DNA from 3 places in the Agrobacterium sp. GW821-FHT02D03 genome. Region 1 is predicted to be linked to each of the others. Evidence: predicted binding sites of a transcription regulator. Region 1 holds the regulator's gene; each other region holds the start of a gene.
What was found. Region 1 encodes LexA, which represses DNA repair genes until DNA is damaged. Its sites were predicted from a motif close to TGTTCNNNNTGTGTTCNG; they were not measured.

Region 1 (7,870 bases):
CCCGTTTCGCAAAGGCGAACGGCAGGAAGACGACGACTAAAGAGTTTTGAGGGAGCAGCCCGTGACAGCCTACGATGACAACAACATCTTCGCAAAAATCCTCCGGGGTGAAATCCCGTGCGTCAAGGTCTACGAAGACGACCATACACTGGCCTTCATGGACGTGATGCCCCAGGCCCCGGGTCACCTGCTGGTGATCCCGAAGACCGGCTCGCGCAATATTCTCGATGCCGATCCTGACGTGCTGACAAAGACAATCCCCATCGTACAGAAGCTCGCCGTCGCCGCCAAGGAAGCCTTCGATGCTGATGGCATCTATGTAGCGCAGTTCAACGAGCCCGCCGCTGGCCAGACGGTCTTCCACCTGCACTTCCACATCGTACCGCGCAAGGACGGAGAGCCTTTGAAGCCCCATAGCGGCGCGATGGCGGATGTGGAGATGCTGAAGGCCCACGCAGAGAAGATCAAACAGGCGCTGTAAGGCGCGCTCCCGGCCGTGGACCGTCGAGAACAAACACCGCATCGCTGACACAAAAACCCGCCGAGGCCATCGGCGGGTTTTCTATTATCGGGGCCTATGGAAAGCCCTCAAATTATCAGAGCTCAAATCAGCTGCGAAGAATGGAGCGGCCAGCGTAAGCAGCCTGCGGACCCAGCATCTCTTCGATACGGATCAGCTGGTTGTACTTCGCCAAACGGTCGGAGCGCGACAGCGAGCCGGTCTTGATCTGACCGCAGTTGGTGGCAACCGCGAGATCGGCAATCGTGGAGTCTTCCGTTTCACCCGAACGGTGAGACATGACCGCCGTGTAGCGTGCCTTGTGCGCCGTTTCGACAGCGTCGAGCGTCTCGGTCAGAGAACCGATCTGGTTGACCTTGACGAGGATGGAGTTGGCAACGCCCATCTTGATGCCGTCGCGCAGGCGCGCGGAGTTGGTAACGAAGAGGTCGTCGCCGACCAGCTGTACCTTAGAGCCGATCTTGTCGGTCAGGTACTTCCAGCCTTCCCAATCGTCTTCGGCCATGCCGTCTTCGATGGAAATGATCGGGTACTTGCCCGCGAGTTCTGCGAGATAATCAGCCATGGCTTCCGGCTCGAGCGTGCGGCCTTCGCCTTCCATCTCGTATTTGCCGTTCTTGAAGAACTCGGTCGAGGCGCAGTCGAGAGCAAGAGCGACGTCGTCGCCCGGCTTGTAGCCTGCCTTTTCAACCGACTTCATGATGAAGTCCAGCGCTTCCGGCGCGCTCTTCAGGCCAGGGGCAAAACCGCCTTCGTCGCCGACATTGGTGTTGTGACCCTGCGCTGCCAATTCCTTCTTCAGAACATGGAAGATTTCCGCGCCGATGCGCACCGCGTCACGGATGCTTTCCGCGCCGACCGGCATGATCATGAATTCCTGGAAGTCGATCGGGTTGTCGGCATGTGCGCCACCATTGATGATGTTCATCATCGGAACGGGCAGCAGGTGGGCGTTCGGGCCACCGACATAGCGATAGAGTGGCAGGCCGGTCGTTTCGGCAGCGGCCTTGGCAACGGCGAGCGACACGCCGAGGATGGCGTTTGCGCCGAGGCGAGACTTGTTCGGCGTACCATCGAGCGCAATCAGCGTCTGGTCGATGTGGATCTGGCTTTCGGCATCGAAGCCGCCAAGCGCATCAAAGATCTCGGTGTTGACGGCCTCAACGGCCTTTTCAACACCCTTGCCGCCATAGCGCTGTCCGCCATCGCGCAGCTCGACTGCCTCGTGAGCGCCGGTGGATGCGCCCGATGGAACGGCAGCGCGACCGAAGGAGCCGTCTTCGAGGTACACGTCGACCTCGACCGTGGGGTTGCCACGGCTATCGAGGATTTCGCGTGCGATGATGTCGGTAATGGCTGTCATGGTCTCTCCCTTGGGACTGGAACAGATGAATTTAAGTCGCTTGTCTTAGAGCGCATCGGCAAAACTGTGAAGCCGTTTTCGAGCCGGACGGCGGATAAGCGATTCTGAAAAGTGTGAAAGGTCATTGCAACTTCGCTGTAGACGAAGCGTGAGAAATTACAATGACGACGCCCAGCATCAGGCGTCGCCCAACCTATAAAAATCGATTAGGCCAAAATCAGGCAGCCTTGGCGATAGCGTCAAACGCCAGAAGCTTCTCCAGAAGCTTCGGCATATCCTTCAGGTGAACCATGTTCGGACCGTCGGATGGGGCATTGTCCGGATCCTCATGGGTTTCGACAAACAGGCCGGCAATGCCGACAGCCACCGCCGCACGCGACAATGTCTCGACGAATTCGCGCTGACCACCGGTCGACCCACCCTGCCCGCCTGGCTGCTGCACGGAATGCGTCGCATCGAAGACCACCGGCGCACCGAGCGAGGCCATGATCGGCAACGAGCGCATGTCGGAGACAAGCGTGTTATAGCCGAACGATGCGCCGCGTTCGCAGAGGAGAACATTCGGATTGCCGCTCTCATTCAACTTCGCCAGCACGTTCTTCATGTCCCAGGGCGCCAGGAACTGTCCCTTCTTCACATTGATCACGCGGCCGGTCTTCGCGGCGGCGATCAGAAGATCGGTCTGGCGACTGAGAAAGGCCGGGATCTGCAGAACATCAACGGTTTCGGCGACAATGGCGCACTGCTCTTCGGTATGGATATCGGTCAGGACCGGGAAGCCATATTCCTTCTTGAGATCGGCAAAGATCTCCATGGCCTTGTCGAGACCGATGCCGCGCTGGCCGGAAAGCGATGTGCGATTGGCCTTGTCGAAGGATGACTTATAGACAAGCCCGATGCCGAGCTTGCCGCAAAGCTCATGAAGCGTGCCGGCAATCATGAAAGCGTGGTCGCGGCTTTCCATCTGGCACGGACCGGCAATCAGCGAAAACCGCTCCGTGTTGGAGAAGGCGACAGCGCCTTTGCCTTCGCCAGCGACCACTTTCAAATTGTTCTTCACAGTCATCTCATTCCTCACGACACATGCGCCGGACATCGCCGGCAACCGCTTAACTTGCGATGTTGCACAGGCATTAGCAGCAAGCGCGCCATGTGTCACGAGATGAGGGATGCTGCGGCCGGAGCACCGACCGCTTGCCCTTTAGCCGGCATTCGCCTTCCGCACGACATCGGGATTGGCCTCGGAAAATTGCACGAACGGCCCGACTGCGCGCACGGCGTCGGAAAATCCAGCACTTCCCTTCAGCCCTTCCAGTTCTTCAGGCTTGAAGCCTTGAGTCAGTAACATGCGATAGACGTTCTCGCTGTTCTCACCACCGGCGGAAACCCAAGTCGGTAGCGATGTCTCCCAGGCCTTCTTCTCGCGCTGGTTTCGATCGACGACGATGGCAAGCTTGATCAGTCCGCCGATCGGAATGGGAATACCGTTCACCGCAAGATCGGGGATGAAGCTCGCCGGATGAACGCCGCCAAGCGCGTGGTTCTTCAGGATCCGTGCACAGTTATTGTCGCGCGTCGGCTCCTTGTTCTGCGAAACGCGCTTCTGATTGAGCTGAACGATGAGCTTGCAATTGGCCATCGTCGTGTTCAGCAGCAGCCGGTCGTACTCCTTGCGCTTTAAAGCTTCCGGTGAATTGGGATCGAGGGTCTGGCAACCGGCCAGCGCAACCAGCATTCCGATAAGGGTAAATCTAACGAGCTTCATAAAAATGTCCCTGCCCCGAGAAGACGCTGCAAGGCAGCGCCGTAGAGCTATGATAACTTTGTTGATAATGCTTCGAATGGCTTGGCCTTCATCCCACAGGATGACCGGATCATGTGATCCTCGAAGCAGCTTGTAGATACCCGCAAAAATGAAATCATCAACCTGGAGAGGAAAAAGACGCGCAACACCGTAAAGAAGCTATAAACTTCTACCATTGCGCGGATAACAGGACTGCGAATTGATGAGGCGGAGACGTTTGCGGAATTTTAAGGGATTGCAGAACACATATGGAACATATAGTGTTCGTTCTGTATTTGTTTCGCGAATCTTCGCCACGTATTCCAAGGGTTTTCTTCATGCTCACGCGCAAACAGCAGGAACTGCTTCTTTTCATTCATGAGCGAATGAAAGAGTCCGGCGTGCCGCCATCTTTCGATGAGATGAAAGATGCCCTCGACCTTGCCTCGAAATCCGGCATCCATCGGCTGATTACCGCTCTGGAAGAACGTGGCTTCATCCGCCGCTTGCCGAACAGGGCAAGAGCCCTGGAAGTCATCAAGCTTCCGGAAGCCTATTCCGCACCCGCACAGAAGCCGCCGCGCGGCTTCTCGCCAAGCGTGATCGAGGGCAGCCTCGGAAAAGCCAAACCGCCTGAGTCGGCTCCTGCCCCGAAGCCAGCAAACGATCAGATCTCCTCCGCTGTCACCGTTCCTGTAATGGGGCGCATCGCCGCCGGTGTGCCGATCTCCGCTATTCAGAACAACACCCACGATGTTGCCGTACCCGTCGATATGTTGGGCACGGGCGAGCATTACGCGCTGGAGGTCAAGGGTGACTCGATGATCGAGGCTGGCATCTTCGATGGCGATACCGTCATCATTCGCAACGGCAGCACCGCCAACCCCGGCGATATCATCGTCGCACTGGTAGATGATGAAGAAGCCACCTTGAAGCGCTTCCGCCGCAAGGGTGCTTCCATCGCCCTGGAGGCCGCGAACCCAGCCTATGAAACCCGTATCTTCGGACCGGATCGGGTCAAGATTCAGGGCAAGCTGGTCGGCCTCATTCGTCGCTATCACTGAGCGGACGACAGTCGGCTCAGACTGGCTGCCCGTGCTCTTGCAGAGGCAAGACGCGCTGACATAGTTGGCAGATGCGGCGATGTTGGGCTGCCTCTGATCGCACCGAGGTTTCGACGCTGGTTCTCTTCGCCTTTGTCTTTCTCGTTATCCTCATTCTCGATCCGAGGGTGAGGAAAAGATTGGCGGATGGTCGGGTGCATGCCGATCATGGCCTTCGAACGGCGGCAATCTTTCAGTGCCACCGACAAGCGCCCTCGCCCGTCGCTTCTAAGTGCAGGACTCACAGACGCAGCTAATCCATGTTGCAGCTACCATCCGACAAGGTGGACAGTCTCACCGCCCCTTTTCCGTTCTGCCTGTCGATTCCCGGTCCCGCTCATATTGGCGCAATGCCGGGAAATCCGGCAGCCACGCCTCACGGCGGACCGTCCAAAGCTCGTAGGTCGGCTCGAACTGATCTGGTGAATCCAGGGAACCGAGATTGACCTCGATTTCGTCGTCGCTTTTTCCGAAGACCGGCGATCCGCAGTTGGGACAGAAGAAACGGCCATTATAGCTGCGTGTTTCTCCCTCGATGGTAACGGCATCCTGCGGGAAGATGGCGGATGCGTGGAAGAGCGCGCCGTGGTGTTTGCGACAGTCCATGCAGTGACAAATCCCGATACGGTAGGGCGCGCCGACCATCGAAAGCCTCACGCTGCCGCAGGCACAACCGCCAGATTTCATGTTCATCTCGATCGCTCCATTTGCTTGACGCCTTCCCATCAAACCGCGACGAACCGGTGAAGTTCATTCTGCTTCTGTTTCCGGACACGTGAGAACGGCGAACGCATCAATTCATATGATATCTGACATGACAGACTCGGCCTGTATGTCCTCTCGGTCATGCGTTAGGAGGATGGACAGAGAAACATACGCACCTACACGCATGGACGCTTTTGCTGATTGCATGCGATTCAAGCGGCGTATCACCAGAAGGAGACAACATGTACGATCTCTACATCGCCAACAAGAACTACTCCTCCTGGTCTCTCCGGCCGTGGGTTCTGATGCGCACATTGGAGATTTCCTTCAACGAGCATCTCGTCCCCTTCAATGATCCCGATCCCAAGAATGGCTTCAATCACTTCTCCCCCACCGGCAAGGTGCCTTGCCTTGTGGATGGCGATGTCACCATCTGGGACTCGCTTGCGATCATCGAATATCTGGCGGAACGGCATGATGGTGTTTGGGCTGAGGATGCCAAAGCGCGGGCTTGGTCGCGCTCGGCATCCGCGGAGATGCATTCCGGCTTCCAATCGCTCCGCAATCTGCACCCGATGAGCGTAGGCTTGCGAATCCGGCCAGTTCCTGCAACCGAGGCGCTCCGTAGGGATATCGCGCGTATAGATGCGCTATGGCAACAGGGCCTCGACAGCTTCGGAGGGCCGTTTCTGGCCGGTACGAATTTCACCGCCGTCGACGCCTTCTTCTGCCCCGTGGCCTTTCGCTTCCAGACCTACGGCACAGCACTCTCGCCAGCGGCAGAGGCTTACAAGACCCGCCTCTTGAACTCGCCGGCGATGAAGGAGTGGGAGGAGGCAGCGATCCGGGAACCCTGGCGTGACGCCGAGCACGAAGAAGAAGCGCGGGCGTCCGGCGAGATCATCGAAGACCGCCGCTCCGCAGCGGGTTGAAGCAAGAGACTTACTGCCCGGCCGCCAGCATCGCCTCGATATGCGGCGGCACCGCGCCGTCAGAGGTCTTGCTGCGCCAGTCATAGGCGCGGTGGATCGACCAGGGTCTGGCAACGTCTTGCATCGCCGCGCGCGCAGTTGCGACGGGCGCTCCGGCCTCATTCAGCCAGAGTTCCAGCGAGCCCGTCTTCCGCAATGTTGTGGCGCTGATCAACAGCGCGCCCGAGCGACAATTTGAAAACGGCACGAAACGCGACGTCACGACGATGTCCGCCACATCACAGGCTGTTCCGGTCAACGCCGTGTTCGAAATGACCACGACTGTGACGCCGCTCTCATGACGTCCAGCACACCAGGCGTTTTTCTGACACGAGAAGCCATTCGTCCGCTCGAAAGCCAGAATCATCTTGTCGCGAACCTCTTGCTTCAGCTGATCGGTGAGAACAGCCGGCCGGCGTGGCGTTGGCTCTGCCGTTTCCTCTCGTTCACCCGCCTTGTTGTCGTCCACCATGACAGGGGCCACATGTTTATCCGGAAGCGGCACCGCCCTCGCCCACTGATCAAAGACGAACCCCTTCGCCTGGCGCTTGGTCGTCGCAACGAATTGATCCACGCGAAACGCGACCAGAACACCATCCTCGTAGATCAATAAATCCGGCTTTGCCTTGTTCTGCTCAAGCGGCACCAGAACGAGACCGGCCAGCATCAGGGGAAGCCCCAAGAGCGCGAGGTGGGTCCGCAGCAAGGTCAGAAGAAGAAATCCGACCGTCGAGACGGCCAGAAACCAGGGATGTTGCCGCCCGATCGTGGCATCTCCGCCCCAACTGGAGACGGTGTTGGCAATGTCGATCACCATGGCCATGCCGTAACCCATCAGCTTCAGGAAGGGTGCATCCAGGCCGAAAGGCATGAGCAGCATGGCAATCAGTGCAGACGGCATGACGATGATCGACATGACCGGCATGGCGGCAAGATTGGCGGCCAGTCCGTAGGTGGTGATACGGTGGAAATGCTCGATGGAGTAGATCGCAGTCGAGACACCCCCAATCAACGAGGTGATGACGACACCGCCGATCACGGCACTCGCTTTCGACGAGGCCACCATCCACAAAGGCGGGCGCGCGATAAAGAGGCGCTCGCGACTGCCCTGCCATCTGCTCCAGAAGGAATAGGCAGCAACCAGTGCCAGCGTTGCGGCAAAGGACATCTGGAAACTCGGACCCATGATTTCATGTGGCGAAACCGCGATGATGACGATTGCGGCAAGGGCGACATTGCGCAGACTGATCGACGGCCGGTTGACGAGAACCGCTGCCAGCATGATCGACATCATCAACCATGCCCGCTCGGCAGAGACGGCAAAGCCTGAAATCAGATAATAGGCGAATGTCATCAACAGCGCGGCAAAGGCGGAGATCTTCTTGACGGGATAGCGCTGCGAAAACCCTGGACACAGGCTGAACA
Region 2 (6,188 bases), 660 kb from region 1:
GAGATCATTGAAATCAACATTCTTGGGCGTCAGTACCACTTCGCCATCGATGATTGAGTAGACGACCTGATCACCGGGCCTGAGGTCGAGCGCTTCACGCATGTCTTTCGGCAACGTCACCTGCCCCTTCGACGAGACGACAACTTCCCATCCCATTATAAGCACCCGTAAGAAAAAAATTCATATGGCGGAAATATTATCATTCATCCGCCAAAAACACAAATGTCCGATTTATCGCGAAAGCTCCTTCAAGCCCAATCGGATCAGCTTGGCGCTATCGCCACCCTCACCACCATTCTTCAAGGCGGCGGCCACGGCGTTGGCGGCCTGATCGCGCGAATAGCCGAGATTGGTCAAAGCCGAGACGGCATCGGCCACAGGTGCGGGTGCCGCGCCTTCGCCGATCTCCTGCTTGAGACCGATGGCACCTGCCGCTTCTCCGGCAAAGGCCGGCGCCTTGTTGCGCAATTCGGTGACGATGCGGATCGCAACCTTCGGGCCAACGCCGGGTGCGCGGGAGACAACAGCCTTGTCCTGCAGTGCGATGGCGTTGGCGAGTTCGGACGGCGAGAGGGTGGAGAGCACCGCAAGCGCCACCTTGGAGCCCACACCCTGCACGCTCTGCAACAGATTGAACCACTCGCGCTCAAGAGCGCTCATGAAGCCGAAAAGCTTCAACTGGTCCTCGCGCACATAGGTCTCGATGAACAGCACCACTGCCTCGCCCGCGGAACCAAGCCTGGACAAAGTGCGCGCCGAACAATGCGCCACGTAGCAGACGCCATGGACGTCAACGAGAACGTAGTCGTCGCCGATTTCCTCTATGGTGCCTTTGAGTTTGCCAATCATCGTCGCGTCCGTGATGTTTGAGAAAGAGTTGAAAAGCCGAAGAACGCCCGCTTAGCCCGCAGCAAGGAGCCGGCGCATCCGGTCGCCCCCGCGGTTATGGGCATGGCAGATGGCAATCGCCAGGGCATCGGCGGCGTCATTACCCTTGAACTCGGCCTTCGGCATCAGGATTTTCAGCATCATGTGGATCTGCTGCTTTTCACCGTGACCCACACCGATCACCGCCTTCTTCACCGCATTCGGCGCATATTCGGACACGTGCAGGCCCGCACGGGCGGGAACGAGCATGGCAATGCCACGCGCCTGGCCAAGCTTCAGGGTCGCCACCGCGTCCTTGTTGACGAAGGTCTGCTCCACCGCCGCCTCATCAGGCTGATAGGAATGAACGACATCCGCCAGCCCGTCATGCAACTGACAAAGGCGCGAGGCGAGGTCCATGTCGCCATCGGACGTCACCGTGCCGGACGCCACGAAACGCAGGCTGTTGCCGATCGTCTCGATGACGCCCCAGCCGGTACGCCTTAACCCCGGATCAATGCCGATAATTCGAATCGCGTTTTGCATGTCTCACCCTACCGTCTGGTCAGGAAACCTGCCAGCCATAAGTGAACAAAACAAAAACATTCAATGAGAAAATGCGCCGCGCCAGCGGATCGCCATCCACGCTCACGCCGTCAGTTTTTTTGAACCATGGATCAATTCGCTGCGACGAGGATGGCAAACACGACGCTACACATTAAATAAGGTCCTAAATAAAGGCCGGAAGGAGCATGCCATGATTCCCTTTTCCATTCTCGATCTGTCGCCGATTGGCGATGGGGAGAACGCAAGCCAGGCGCTCGATAACTCCCGCCGCATGGCGATCAAGGCGGAAGAACACGGCTATGAGCGTTTCTGGCTGGCCGAGCATCACGGCATGCCGGGGATCGCAAGTGCCGCAACGTCGATCGTGATTGCCCACGTGGGTGCCGCAACCTCGCGCATCCGCGTCGGCTCGGGCGGCGTCATGCTGCCTAACCACTCTCCACTGGTGATCGCTGAACAGTTCGGCACGCTTGCCGCTCTTCTGCCGGGTCGTGTCGATCTCGGACTTGGCCGCGCACCGGGAACGGATATGCGCACGGCGCGTGCGCTTCGCCGCAATCTCGATGCCGGGGCCGAGAACTTCCCGCATGATATCGTCGAGCTTCAGCGCTATCTCGGTGCGCCCGAACCGGATCAGGCGATCCTTGCCGTGCCGGGCGTGAACTCCAATGTGCCGATCTGGCTGTTGGGCTCCAGCATCTACAGCGCGCATCTGGCCGCAGCGCTTGGCCTGCCCTATTCCTTCGCCTCGCATTTCGCGCCGGATATGCTGATGGATGCCATAGCCATCTACCGCGAGCGCTTCCAGCCGTCTGCAACGCTTTCGGAGCCCTATGTCATGGTGGGCATCATGGGCGTCGGTGCGGACACGGATGAGGAAGCCCGGCATCTCTTCACCTCGGCCCAGCAGCAATTCGTCAATCTGCGCAAGAACGTCCGCACGCCCTTCCCCCGGCCGGTCGAGAGCATGGACGGCTACTGGAATGACATGGAGCGCATCACCGTCGAACATACGCTGCGTTACGCCGCCGTCGGCTCGCACGCGACCATCGATCGCAAACTCCAGCAGTTCCTGGGCGAGACCGGCGCGGATGAATTGATTGTTTCCATGCCGATCCACGACATCAACAAGCGGCTGCGGTCTGTCGAGGTTTTCGCCGAGGTACGGGAAGGTGTGAAAAAGGCGGCCTGAGCCGACTGTGTTCTAACACTCCTCTACCACTATCATCATTGAAATTGAAAAAGGCCGGAGCAAATCCGGCCTTTTGTACTTAGCATCTGTCGCTTTCGATTGCCGTCCTCAAATCGAACGGAACCCGAGAGTATCAGGCTGACAGCTTCGCCATGACTTCTTCGGACACTTCGAAGTTCGAATAGACGTTCTGCACGTCGTCATCGTCTTCGAGGTTGTCGATCAGCTTCATCAGCGACTGCGCCTTTTCCTCATCCACCGGAACGGTGTTCTGCGGACGCCAGACGGCCTTGACGCTGTCGGCTTCGCCGAGGGTGGCTTCAAGCGCCTTGGAAACTTCGTTGATGTCTTCGAAGCCGCAGATGATCGTGTGGCCGTCTTCGCTGCTTTCCACGTCTTCGGCACCGGCTTCGATCGCCGCTTCCATCACCTTGTCCGCATCGCCGACCGACGCCTTGTAGGTGATTTCGCCAACGCGATCGAAGGAGAAGGAAACCGAACCGGTTTCGCCAAGTGCGCCGCCGGCCTTGGTGAAGATCGAGCGGATGTTGGATGCCGTGCGGTTGCGGTTATCCGTCAGCGCTTCGACGATGACCGCCGTGCCGCCCGGGCCGTAGCCTTCGTAGCGAACGGAATCGTAGTTTTCCGCATCCGCGCCGGACGCCTTCTTGATGGCGCGGTCGATATTGTCCTTCGGCATGGACTGCGCCTTGGCGTTCTGCACGGCCAGGCGAAGAGCAGCATTCATGGTCGGGTCCGGAAGACCGGACTTGGCTGCAACGGTGATTTCACGCGCAAGCTTGGAGAACATCTTCGAACGGATCGAATCCTGTTTCCCCTTGCGATGCATGATGTTCTTGAACTGTGAATGGCCAGCCATGGCACCCCTGATCGGATCGTTTGTTTGGATTGTGGGCCTTATAAGTGCGATGGCGCGGCTGTTCAAGCCCGTAACCCCCTTCTTCTCGCATCCACATGACAGCGCTGCAAGGAACAGAAATCCTCTCCCGCCGTTGTGATCACAGGCGGCGCGATCATGACCGGATCGCTGCCGGAAGGAACAGGAACCGCAAGGAGATCACTGAATGGTAAGTCTGACTGAAGCACGCGAACAACCCGCCCGTCAGCTTTGGGACGAGATCAATTCCGTCCATGCAGGCATGCTGGGTCTGGAAGGTCTCCACAACCACATGCAGCCCATGGCACCGCATGCCGATCCGAAGACCAACACCATCTGGTTCTTCTCCAAGAAGGATACCGACCTTGTTCAGTCGCTGAAGTCCGGTTCGCGTGCCCACTTCTGTGTCATCGGCAAGGATCATGATTATCACGCCTGCCTGTCCGGCAAGCTGGAAGTGCGCGACGACAAGACCAAGCTCGACGAATACTGGAACTCCGTCACCGCCGCCTGGTATGAGCACGGCAAGAGCGACCCGCAGCTCGTCATGCTGGCTCTTCACGTGGACGATGCCGATATCTGGGCCTCGACCGACAGCACGCTGAAATTCGGCTGGGAAATCGCCAAGGCCAATATGTCTGATGGAAAGATGCCGGATGTCGGCGTTCGTCAGCACCTGACCTTCGCCTGATCCTGACCCATAGCTGTTTGAGAAACGCTGTGCATCCTCATGACGCGCGGCGTTTTTGCTTTGAGGTATGACCTTTCTGCGCCAATGCGGCTACATGCCCTGCGGCACAAGGATCTGCGGCTGCTTGGGAAGATTGCGCATCGAAACGCGGATCACCGGATCGCTGGCATAGGCAATCTTGAACTGCGGGCCGAAGGCGACGAGAAACCGCTCGAGCGCGCTCGGCTGGTGCATCGGCAGGATAAGCGCAGAGCGCAGCCGTTTCACGATCCGGCTCATGCTATCGGCGCCCATCGTCAACCCACCATCCACCGGCACCATCAGCACATCCAGCCTGCCGATCTCCGCATATTGGGTTTCCGTCAGCTCGTAATGCAGGTGTCCGAGATGGCCAATGCACAAGCCCGCCACTTCGAAAATGAAGATCGAATTGCCGTCCTTCGTCAGCAGGCCGCCGCCGCCCCAGCGGTTGCGGATATCCGAGGTGACGTTGCGGATATAGACGTCGCCCACTTCCAGCTTGTGCACGGCCTTTTCACCCGGCACATCGCTCCAGCCATGCAGCACATATTTGATCTCAGGCTCCGGCGAGAGCGTGTAATGGGTGGTGTGCGCATTGTTCATCGTCGCCACGGTCGGCATGACCGGTGGGCGATAGACGCCATTATAATCGGTGGCAATTACCACCCCTTCCGGCGACTCGATGGTGTAGGTCGAATGCCCGATATACTGGATCTTCACCTCCTCGCGGTCGCTCAACTGGGCCTTCTTGACATCGGTCGGCTTGAAGCTCGCAAACGTGACGCGGGGAAGAGCCTGCGCGATCGCCTGGCACTGGCTGACGGGCGGTCGATCGGGAGGCTCCTGCGCCGCGACGGAAGCGGCGCTGAACAGCATGGCGATCAATGCAGGCATGAACATGCGAGGCATGGCACCACTCCCCGGAAAGGCGAATGGACGAAAAGATGCGGCAAGGATGGGGGTTCGTCTAGGTGTAAGCGGTGGAGGGCGCTCACATTGTTGTCATTGGATGGGGTGAGCGTAGCTTACGCCCGAACCGGCCGCAAACCCATCAAGCCCAAAACGCCGGCACAGTCTCCGCCAACCGCGGTCCGATCCGCAAAGGCGCGATCTTCTCCGCCAACCCGGTGCTATCGGAAATCTCGACCCCGACACCACACAATGTCGCCGGGCCACTGGCCGCCTCGAAGCGACCCTTCGGCATTTTCGAAATGAACCGGTTGATCGGCTCTTCCTTTTCCATGCCAAGCGAGGAATCGTAATCGCCGCACATGCCGGCATCCGACATATAGGCGGTTCCGCCGTTCAGGATCTGGGCGTCAGCGGTCGGCACATGCGTATGCGTGCCGACGACGAAGCTCGCGCGACCGTCGACGAAATGGCCGAAGCATTGCTTCTCGCTGGTCGCTTCCGCGTGAAAATCGAAGATGATCGCGTCCGCTTGTTCCTTGAGCGGGCAGGCCGCCAGAATGCTCTCCGCCGAACTGAAGGGATCATCCAGCTCAGGATGCATGAAGACGCGGCCCATGATGTTGGCAACCAGCACACGCGCGCCATTGCGGGCATAGAACAGGCCGGAACCCTTGCCGGGCGTGCCCTTCGGGTAGTTGGCGGGCCGCAGGAACTGGTCGTGGCGCTCGCAGAATGACACCGCTTCCTTCTGGTCCCAGACATGGTTGCCGGTGGTGACGACATCCGCGCCTGCATTGATCGTTTCCAGATAGATGTCTTCTGTAATCCCGAAGCCGCCAGCGGCGTTCTCGCCATTGACGATGACGAAATCCAGTTTCAGGTCGGAGATCAGCCCCGGCAACTTTTCCCAGACGGCCGTGCGTCCGGTCTTGCCAACCATGTCTCCGAGAAAAAGTAGTCTCATGCCCCTGCCCTGCCAGAAAAATGCCGCAAGCCGCTTTCGGTCAAAATCGCGTCCAGCGCAACGTCGTGCGCTTCAG
Region 3 (7,870 bases), 870 kb from region 1:
CTTCAAAATCTTGTCTTGCGGAATGGGAATCTCGGCCGCTTCGTCCTTGTCCATACCGGATACCAGCCGGAACATGCTGCGGATCACGCCGCCGTGGCAAACACAGACGGTCTTGCGCTCGACGGATGAAAGCCAGGCGCCGATGCGCCAGGACAGGATTTCGTAGCTTTCGGCGTTCTGGCCCGGCGGAATAAAGTCCCACTTTGCGGCTTTCCGGGCCCTGACGCGGTCGGGAAAGGAAAGCTTGAGCTCGGGCAGCGTGTAGCCTTCCCAATCACCGAATGACACTTCAACGAGGCGTTCGTCGGTGCGGTAATCGGTGGGGTCGAGGCCCATGGCACCGCGCAGAAGTTCCATCGTTTCACGCGTGCGGCCCAAGGGACTTGCCACGTAATCGAAGTCTGGGGCTGTCGGGCCGAGGATGGCGGAGAGTGTTTTGCCGTTGCCGACGGCCTGGGAGCGGCCGAAGTCGTTGAGCGGAATGTCCTTTTGGCCCTGAAGCCTTCTGATCGCGTTCCAGTCTGTCTGTCCGTGGCGGATAACATAGACCAGCACTGCACACCCCTGCTTTTTTAACTCTGTCCTTTAAAGACGTGACGGCGCCGCACGTCAAAAATGAGGCGGCGCCAATCGTTATTGCTGAACAATGTTAGTCTTTTACGACGGAGATATCGGGCGCGTCTACAGCCTTCATGCCGATCGCGTGATAGCCCGAATCCACGTGATGCACTTCGCCGGTCACGCCGGTGGAGAGATCAGACAGCAGGTAAAGCGCGGACTTGCCGACTTCCTCGATGGAAACGGTGCGCTTCAGCGGTGCGTTATACTCGTTCCACTTCAAGATATAGCGGAAATCGCCAATACCGGCGGCCGCAAGCGTCTTGATCGGGCCGGCGGAGACGGCGTTGACGCGAATACCGCGGTTGCCGAGATCGACCGCCAGATAGCGCACGCTGGCCTCAAGTGCTGCCTTGGCAACGCCCATGACGTTGTAGTTCGGCATGACTTTCTCGGCGCCGTAATAGGTCAGCGTAACCATCGAGCCACCGTCATTCATGATCGGCTCGGCGCGCTTTGCAACGGCGGCCAAAGAATAGACGGAGATGTCCATGGTGCGGTTGAAGTTGTCGCGGCTCGTGTCGAGATAGCGACCCGTCAATTCGTCCTTGTCGGAAAAGGCGATGGCGTGCACGACGAAGTCGATCTTGCCCCAATGCGCTTCGAGATTCGAGAAAACGGTATCCAACGTTTCGAGATCGGTCACATCGCAATGGCCAGCCATGAAGGCGCCAAGTTCCTGAGCGAGAGGCTCAACGCGCTTCTTCAAGGCATCACCCTGCCAGGTGAAGGCAAGTTCGGCACCCGCATCGGCACAGGCCTTGGCAATGCCCCAGGCAATCGAACGATTGTTTGCGACGCCCATGATGAGACCGCGCTTGCCAGCCATCAGGCCGGATGTCTGAGCCATGTAATGCTCCCTCATATTCCAAAATGATCCTGCCTATGGCATAGGCAGAACCACTGTTCAAGAAGGCCTCAGATCATCTCATGTAAGGGATCGTAACAAAGGGTGCGTTGTTCACCGCTTTCACGGAGTGGTCACAGGTAAAGGCCTTCGCGCATGTGGCGCATCAGGTCTGTCACTTTAGCATCCGGTGTTTCAAGCAGCACGATCCGCAACTCGACGACGAGATCGCCGAAGGTGCCATCGTCCTTTTGCAAGCCTTTTCCAGGCACGTGAATAGCCTTATCCGAACCAGACCAGGCCGGTACCGAAAGCTGCTGTTCTCCACGAGGCGATTGAACCTTGGCCTCGCAACCGAGCACTGCATCAGCCAGTGCAATCGGTAGGCTCGTGTGGATATCGTAGCCCTTCACGGTGAACGCGTCGTCGCGTGCGGTCAAAACCGTGACGACGAGATCGCCACGTGGTGCGTCCAGCAGCTTGAGGCCCTGACCCTTGAGCCGAACCACATGTCCATCCGTAGCTCCGACTGGCAATTGAAAGCGCACGTCACGCTCGTCTGGCATGCGAAGCGTCACCTGCTTCTGAGCGATAATATCGCTCACGGTTACGATCGCTTCGGCCGTCATGTCGGGTGCTTTCTCCACGACTGGTGGAGCCGGTTTGAAGCGCCGGATAAGTGCATTGAAAAAGCCGAGCGCAACAGAGTTTCCGGCTTCCGCCGTCTCCTGAGCGGATGCGTCTTCGGCAGATCCAGCCACACCGCTCTTGCCCGAGTCCACGCCGCCCTTCACCTTGGCTTCTGCGCCGAAGATACGTTCCAGCATATCCTCGGGCGTTTCCGGCTTAGTGCTTCCGCTCGTGGTGGTGGCCGAAGGACCTTCTTCGCTTTCAGCGGTCGCTTTCTCGTTGCGCGCCTGCGCCCGAGCCAATTCTTCCATCAGCTTCTCGGCGGCCTTTGCTCGTTCGGCAGCCTGGCGGGCGGCCTCACGCGCGGCTTCCCGCTTCTGCATGATGGTTTGTTCACGCTGCTTGCCGTCTGAGGCCCGGCGCGCCTGGTCATAGAGACCGCGCTTCTTCGGATCCTTCAACAGATCATAGGCCTGACCGATCTCGGTGAAGCGCGCGTTGGCATCCGGATCATCGCGATTGTGATCGGGATGAACTGTCTTCGCCTTGGAACGCCAGGCGGCCTTTATCTCGTCCGAATCGGCATCGCGCTTGACGCCGAGAATAGAATAGGGATCACGCATCCGAACCACCAGTTACGCCCGAGACTGCAGCCGCCTGTTGAAGCGACCTGAAACAGAAGAAACTCGAGACCTGAACGTGCCAACCTTCGAAAATGTTGCACGATCAGTGTCTTGAACTGGATGGGACTGTGGCAAGAAGTTGCTAACCAGACCTTTACACACGCATGACTGAGCGTGTCGCAGGTCTCATCTCGCAGAATAAGGTAAATGCTTTACTTCTGATCGAAGCGGGTCATCAGCCATTCGCCTGTCTCAGAAAGGCAGGCTTGCCCGGTATAGCTCGCCACGCCCTCGAAGGAATGGCGCGTGGTATTGAAGTTGCGGCAGACGAAGCCCGTCGTTCTGTCTTCGCGGATGGCCGTCACGACACCGGCACTGCCGGTCGCTGCATTTGCCCAGGGAACGGGGGATTCGGCAACCTTCACCAGGTCGGCAGATGTCACGGCATTGCGAATGGTGGCATCATCGGAGAGCGCCGGCTGGGTCGGCTGGTTTGGCACGGAAGCCGTGGAGAGCGAGCGGTCGACTTTTTCGCCACCGAAAAGATCAAGGCTGACACAGCCGGTCAGTGCAACGGCCAGAACGCCGGCGGCAAAAACATTGACGACCGATGACAGGAAGCTCTTTGTGCGACTGTTCGACTTTGCTATGACGATCACCATCTCTTACCCAGAACTCATCTCTGGTACGCAAATCAGCTTTGGAGCATTTTATTCAATATGTCGGAATCGGGGTTAACATCTAGTGACTTCACGGAAGAAAATGAACCATTTGCGCTTTTCGCCGACTGGTTGCGTGATGCAACCGCGTCGGAGATAAACGATCCGAATGCGGTGGCGCTTGCTTCTGTGGATGAGGACGGAATGCCGAGCGTGCGAATGGTGCTGCTGAAGGCGGCAGACGAACGCGGCTTCGTGATCTACACGAATTTTGAGAGCCGCAAGGGGCGCGAGCTTCTTGGGCAACAGAAAGCCGGCTTGTGCTTCCACTGGAAAAGCCTGCGCCGACAGGTGCGTGTTCGTGGGCTTGTAGAGGTGGTGTCGGACGAAGAGGCGGATGAATATTATGCTTCGCGCCCGCGCGGCAGCCGCATCGGGGCCTGGGCCTCCAAGCAGTCCCGACCTCTGGAAAGCCGCTTTGCACTTGAAAAGGCGGTGGCGGAATACACCGCCAGATATGCGCTGGGTGATATCCCGCGTCCGCCATACTGGTCGGGTTTCCGCATCAACCCGCTGACCATAGAATTCTGGCACGACCGGAAATTCCGCCTCCACGACCGGGTGGAATTCCGGCGTGAATCCACCGACGCCCCATGGACGAAGGTCCGCATGTACCCTTAAAGCGCCGTGCGTCCTATTGGACGCACAAAGGACGCTTTACCTTTTTGAACCGACGCATAGTGCTTTCCGAAATCGAGTCCGATTTCGGGCCGATGCTGTAAGCGGAATGGCCGTCGACAGTGGCGGGCGAATCGTGGTCAGTGTCTCGTGAACGAAGAGGGAACGCAATGCTGGCTGACCTGATGCAAAAATTCGAAAAGGCTTCGGCGTCCTATGCTGCGTCAAACAGTATCGAGCGTGATCCTGACTGGTTCATGCTGAAGCTGCAGGAAGAGGTCGGCGAGGTGACGCAAGCGTGGAACCGCTTGACGGCGCGCGGTCGGGCGAGGGGCAAAACGCCAGAGGAAATGAGGCAAGACCTTTCCGACGAGGTCGCAGACCTGCTCGGCCATGTCCTTCTGCTTGCCCATCACAGCCAGTTGGATCTCATCGGTTCGATCGAACGCAAATGGCGCTTCGATCCAGCTGCTATCGACTAGCCGAGCGTCCTTTCATTACGAAGCAAGGCAGCGACCTCCGGCAGGCCGGAGCAGATCGCAACGCACGTCTCCCGCATCCGCTCAGTCGCAGGCGCGACGTCCGGCACCATCACCGTCATCATCCCGGCGGAGGAGGCGGATTGAACGCCGTGATAGGAATCTTCCAGCGCCATGCATTCCGTAGGATCGACGCCAAGACGTTGGGCTGCGGTTAGATAGGGCATGGGGGAGGGCTTCGGCTCGGTATAATCCTCGCGCGCCACGATGTGATCGAAGCGAGCGAGAAGATTATGGGGTCCAAGATGTCGATTGACGGATTCGTGCCGGGATGAGGTGGCGATGGCGCGCGGAAGCTTAAGATCGTCCAGTAGGTCGAGCATCTTCACGACACCCGCCTTGAGTTCTACGCCGCCGGCCATGCTGACGGCCAGATGACGCAGCCACGCGTCACGAAACGCATCCATCGGAAAATGAGCGCCATGTTCGGCAATGATCGTGCCGCTGATGACATCCCAAGGACTTCCGCAGACACGCTGGTACAGTTCGACCGGCAAATCGTGCCCGCCATCCTGTGAGGCGGCCAGGAAGGAATCGCGGTAAAGCGTCTCGGTGTCAATCAGAACGCCGTCCATATCGAAGACGACTGCTTTGGGCATGCGAGGTAGTGTCATGTCCATGCCTTACCCGAACCGAAAGACGCGTTCGCCGAGGCTCTCGAATGGGCGAATGAGATAGCCATCCGGATCGGCGACGACGAACTGCCGGTTACCGACCTCAGTCTCCCCTTTGCGGTACCATTTCTCTTCAAGCGGAAGAAAAAGTGGCACGCGCGCAAGCTCCAGCCTGTCGAGGATGGGTTGAAGGGATGGAACAGCGAGTTGCAGGTTCATGCCCCGTCCGAAGGGAAAGTGGATTGGCGCATTCTCCTGCTCGAAGGTACGTCCGGCGCCGATCTGGTCGATCATCAACTGGGCGTCGCCGAGCGCAAGATAAGTGAAACCTTCTTCCGGTCGCTCATAGACGACATGAAAGCCGATCAGGTCACAATAAAATGTCCGGCTTTTGTGCCAGTCCGTGACGGCCAGTTCGGGAACGAGTGCATTGGAAACGAAGGTCATCTTTTCCTGATCGGGGGAGAGGGCGCTTAGGGCGCGGATGCGGGGGACGTGTCGGTATTCAGCGTCTCGCGAATGAAGTCGGACTTGGCGCGGGTATAGGTATCGCCATCGTCCTTATATTTCTCGGCGAGAGCCATCTTAAGCGTCGCATAGTGATTGGCAAGAGAGGGGTTCTGGCGAAGGATATCACGGAAACGCAATCTGTTCTGATGGGTGAGGCGATTGGGCGGGCAAAGATAAACGCGCAGACCCGGCAACGGATCCCGAAGCATAAAGGCAAACACCCCGTCACCATGGCGAGACCCGCGCGGCTCGAGGCCAGCGGCTTGCATTCGCACCCTGCCGTCTTCCATATGCGTGGGAGGTTTCAGAACAACGTCGATATCAATATAGGGCTTGGCGACGAGGCGGGAACGGCCGTGCTGCCGACATGCTCGATCCCTTCGACAAGGTCGCCCAACAACGCTTCGAGACGATCTTGGGTATCGCGATAGAGGCGCCGCCAGTCAGCATTATAGGGAACGATCTTCACGAGCGTCCCCATCTGCAAACCTCAGGCCTTGGTGCCGCCGACCGTGATCTGGTCCATGCGTAGATGCGGCTGGCCAACGCCAACCGGCACCCACTGGCCGGCCTTGCCGCAATTGCCGATGCCGGTGTCGAGCTTCATGTCGTTGCCGATCATGGTCACACGCTTCATCGCATCCGGTCCGTTGCCGATCAGCATGGCGCCCTTGACCGGTGCGCCGATCTTGCCGTTCTCGATGAGATAGGCTTCCGTGCAGCCGAAGACGAATTTGCCCGACGTGATGTCCACCTGACCACCGCCGAAGGAGACGGCGTAGATGCCCTTCTTGACCGACGCGATGATCTCGTCCGGTGTCTTGTCTCCGCCGAGCATGTAGGTGTTGGTCATGCGCGGCATGGGAACGTGGGAATAGCCCTGCCGGCGTCCATTGCCTGTCGCCGTCATGCCCATCAGCCGGGCGTTTTGACGATCCTGCATATAGCCGACAAGCTTGCCGTTTTCGATCAGCACATTATAGCCGGACGGTGTGCCCTCGTCGTCCACCGTCAGAGAGCCGCGACGGTTGTCGATGGTTCCATCATCCACCACCGTGACGCCGGGTGCTGCGACCATTTCACCAAGCAGGCCTGCGAAGGCCGATGTCTTCTTGCGGTTGAAATCGCCTTCGAGACCATGTCCGACGGCTTCGTGCAGCATGACGCCGGGCCAGCCGGAGCCGAGCACGACATCCATCGTGCCGGCAGGCGCGTCGATTGCCGTCAGATTGACCAGCGCCTGACGCAGCGCCTCGTCAGCGCCCCGCTGCCAGTTCTCGGTTGTGATGAAATCACCGAAGCCGACACGTCCGCCAATACCATAGGAACCGGTCTCCTGGCGATCGCCTTCACCGGTGACCACGGAGATGTTGATGCGTGTCATTGGGCGAACGTCACTGACGCGGTGCCCATCGGCCCGCAGAATATCGACGATCTGCCAGCTTGCCGCAATCGATGCCGTCACCTGGCGAACCTTGGGGTCTTTGTCGCGCAGATAGGTGTCGATCTCGGTCAGAAGCTTGACCTTTTCCTCGAAGGAAGGCGAGCCGATCGGGTTTTCGTCGCCATAGAGCTTCTTGTTGGTGCGCTGGGGTGCCGCCGCATAGGAGCCGGAGTAGCCCTTGGTGACGGCGCCGACCGCATCGGCTGCGCGTTGCAGCGCTGCGGTCGAAAGCTCGCCCGCATGGGCGTAACCGACCGTCTCGCCAACAACGGCGCGAAGGCCAAAACCCTGATCGGTATTGAAACTGCCGCCTTTCAGGCGGCCATTGTCGAAGGTGAGCGACTCGGCCTGGGCATGTTCGACGAAGAGTTCGCCGTCATCGGCGCCTGCAAGCGCGTCCGCGACGCGGCTCCGCAACGTCCCCTCATCGCAATCGAAAAGCGTCAGAAGGTCTTGGGTCATCGCGTACTCCAGGCGTCAGCATCCATCATCTATTCATGTGAGATTTAGGTGCTGGGATGTGGCGGCGCAAGCCGCCTCACGGGTCTGTTTGGGAATTGTCGATCAGGCGCAGCGCTTCTGTCCGCTAGCCACAGCATACGTCAAGGAAGCGCGTCATAGCCTTCGGCAAAGCCGCTGAGTTCGATCGGAATACCGACGCGATCCTGGTCGACCGATTCACGCAATGCGAAAACCGCGTGCTTTCCC

Region 2: the regulator LexA is predicted to act here: its motif matches at 1,455-1,472, upstream of ruvC (crossover junction endodeoxyribonuclease RuvC).
Region 3: the regulator LexA is predicted to act here: its motif matches at 4,206-4,223, upstream of AC07U5_RS11370 (MazG nucleotide pyrophosphohydrolase domain-containing protein).

Annotation. Positions count from the first base shown of each region.
Region 1 covers NZ_JBWKVN010000001.1:1,498,356-1,506,225, reverse strand. The annotation lists gene AC07U5_RS07040 (GNAT family N-acetyltransferase) at 1-40, shown strand, start outside; gene AC07U5_RS07035 (HIT family protein) at 62-481, shown strand; gene eno (phosphopyruvate hydratase) at 609-1,883, opposite strand; gene kdsA (3-deoxy-8-phosphooctulonate synthase) at 2,101-2,949, opposite strand; gene AC07U5_RS07020 (hypothetical protein) at 3,085-3,648, opposite strand; gene lexA (transcriptional repressor LexA) at 4,005-4,730, shown strand; gene AC07U5_RS07010 (GFA family protein) at 5,064-5,462, opposite strand; gene AC07U5_RS07005 (glutathione S-transferase family protein) at 5,717-6,406, shown strand; gene AC07U5_RS07000 (ComEC/Rec2 family competence protein) at 6,417-7,870, opposite strand, start outside.
Region 2 covers NZ_JBWKVN010000001.1:840,713-846,900, reverse strand. The annotation lists gene AC07U5_RS03875 (AbrB/MazE/SpoVT family DNA-binding domain-containing protein) at 1-156, opposite strand, end outside; gene ruvA (Holliday junction branch migration protein RuvA) at 232-849, opposite strand; gene ruvC (crossover junction endodeoxyribonuclease RuvC) at 901-1,413, opposite strand; gene AC07U5_RS03860 (LLM class flavin-dependent oxidoreductase) at 1,625-2,626, shown strand; gene AC07U5_RS03855 (YebC/PmpR family DNA-binding transcriptional regulator) at 2,760-3,506, opposite strand; gene AC07U5_RS03850 (pyridoxamine 5'-phosphate oxidase family protein) at 3,712-4,215, shown strand; gene AC07U5_RS03845 (MBL fold metallo-hydrolase) at 4,306-5,145, opposite strand; gene AC07U5_RS03840 (TIGR00282 family metallophosphoesterase) at 5,288-6,112, opposite strand; gene AC07U5_RS03835 (5-formyltetrahydrofolate cyclo-ligase) at 6,109-6,188, opposite strand, start outside.
Region 3 covers NZ_JBWKVN010000001.1:2,372,419-2,380,288, reverse strand. The annotation lists gene AC07U5_RS11395 (histidine phosphatase family protein) at 1-555, opposite strand, end outside; gene fabI (enoyl-ACP reductase FabI) at 650-1,468, opposite strand; gene AC07U5_RS11385 (DnaJ C-terminal domain-containing protein) at 1,600-2,718, opposite strand; gene AC07U5_RS11380 (RT0821/Lpp0805 family surface protein) at 2,931-3,380, opposite strand; gene pdxH (pyridoxamine 5'-phosphate oxidase) at 3,438-4,058, shown strand; gene AC07U5_RS11370 (MazG nucleotide pyrophosphohydrolase domain-containing protein) at 4,226-4,537, shown strand; gene AC07U5_RS11365 (HAD family hydrolase) at 4,534-5,193, opposite strand; gene AC07U5_RS11360 (bleomycin resistance protein) at 5,218-5,655, opposite strand; partial or broken gene AC07U5_RS11355 (GrpB family protein) at 5,682-6,199, opposite strand; gene tldD (metalloprotease TldD) at 6,209-7,624, opposite strand; gene AC07U5_RS11345 (invasion associated locus B family protein) at 7,765-7,870, opposite strand, start outside.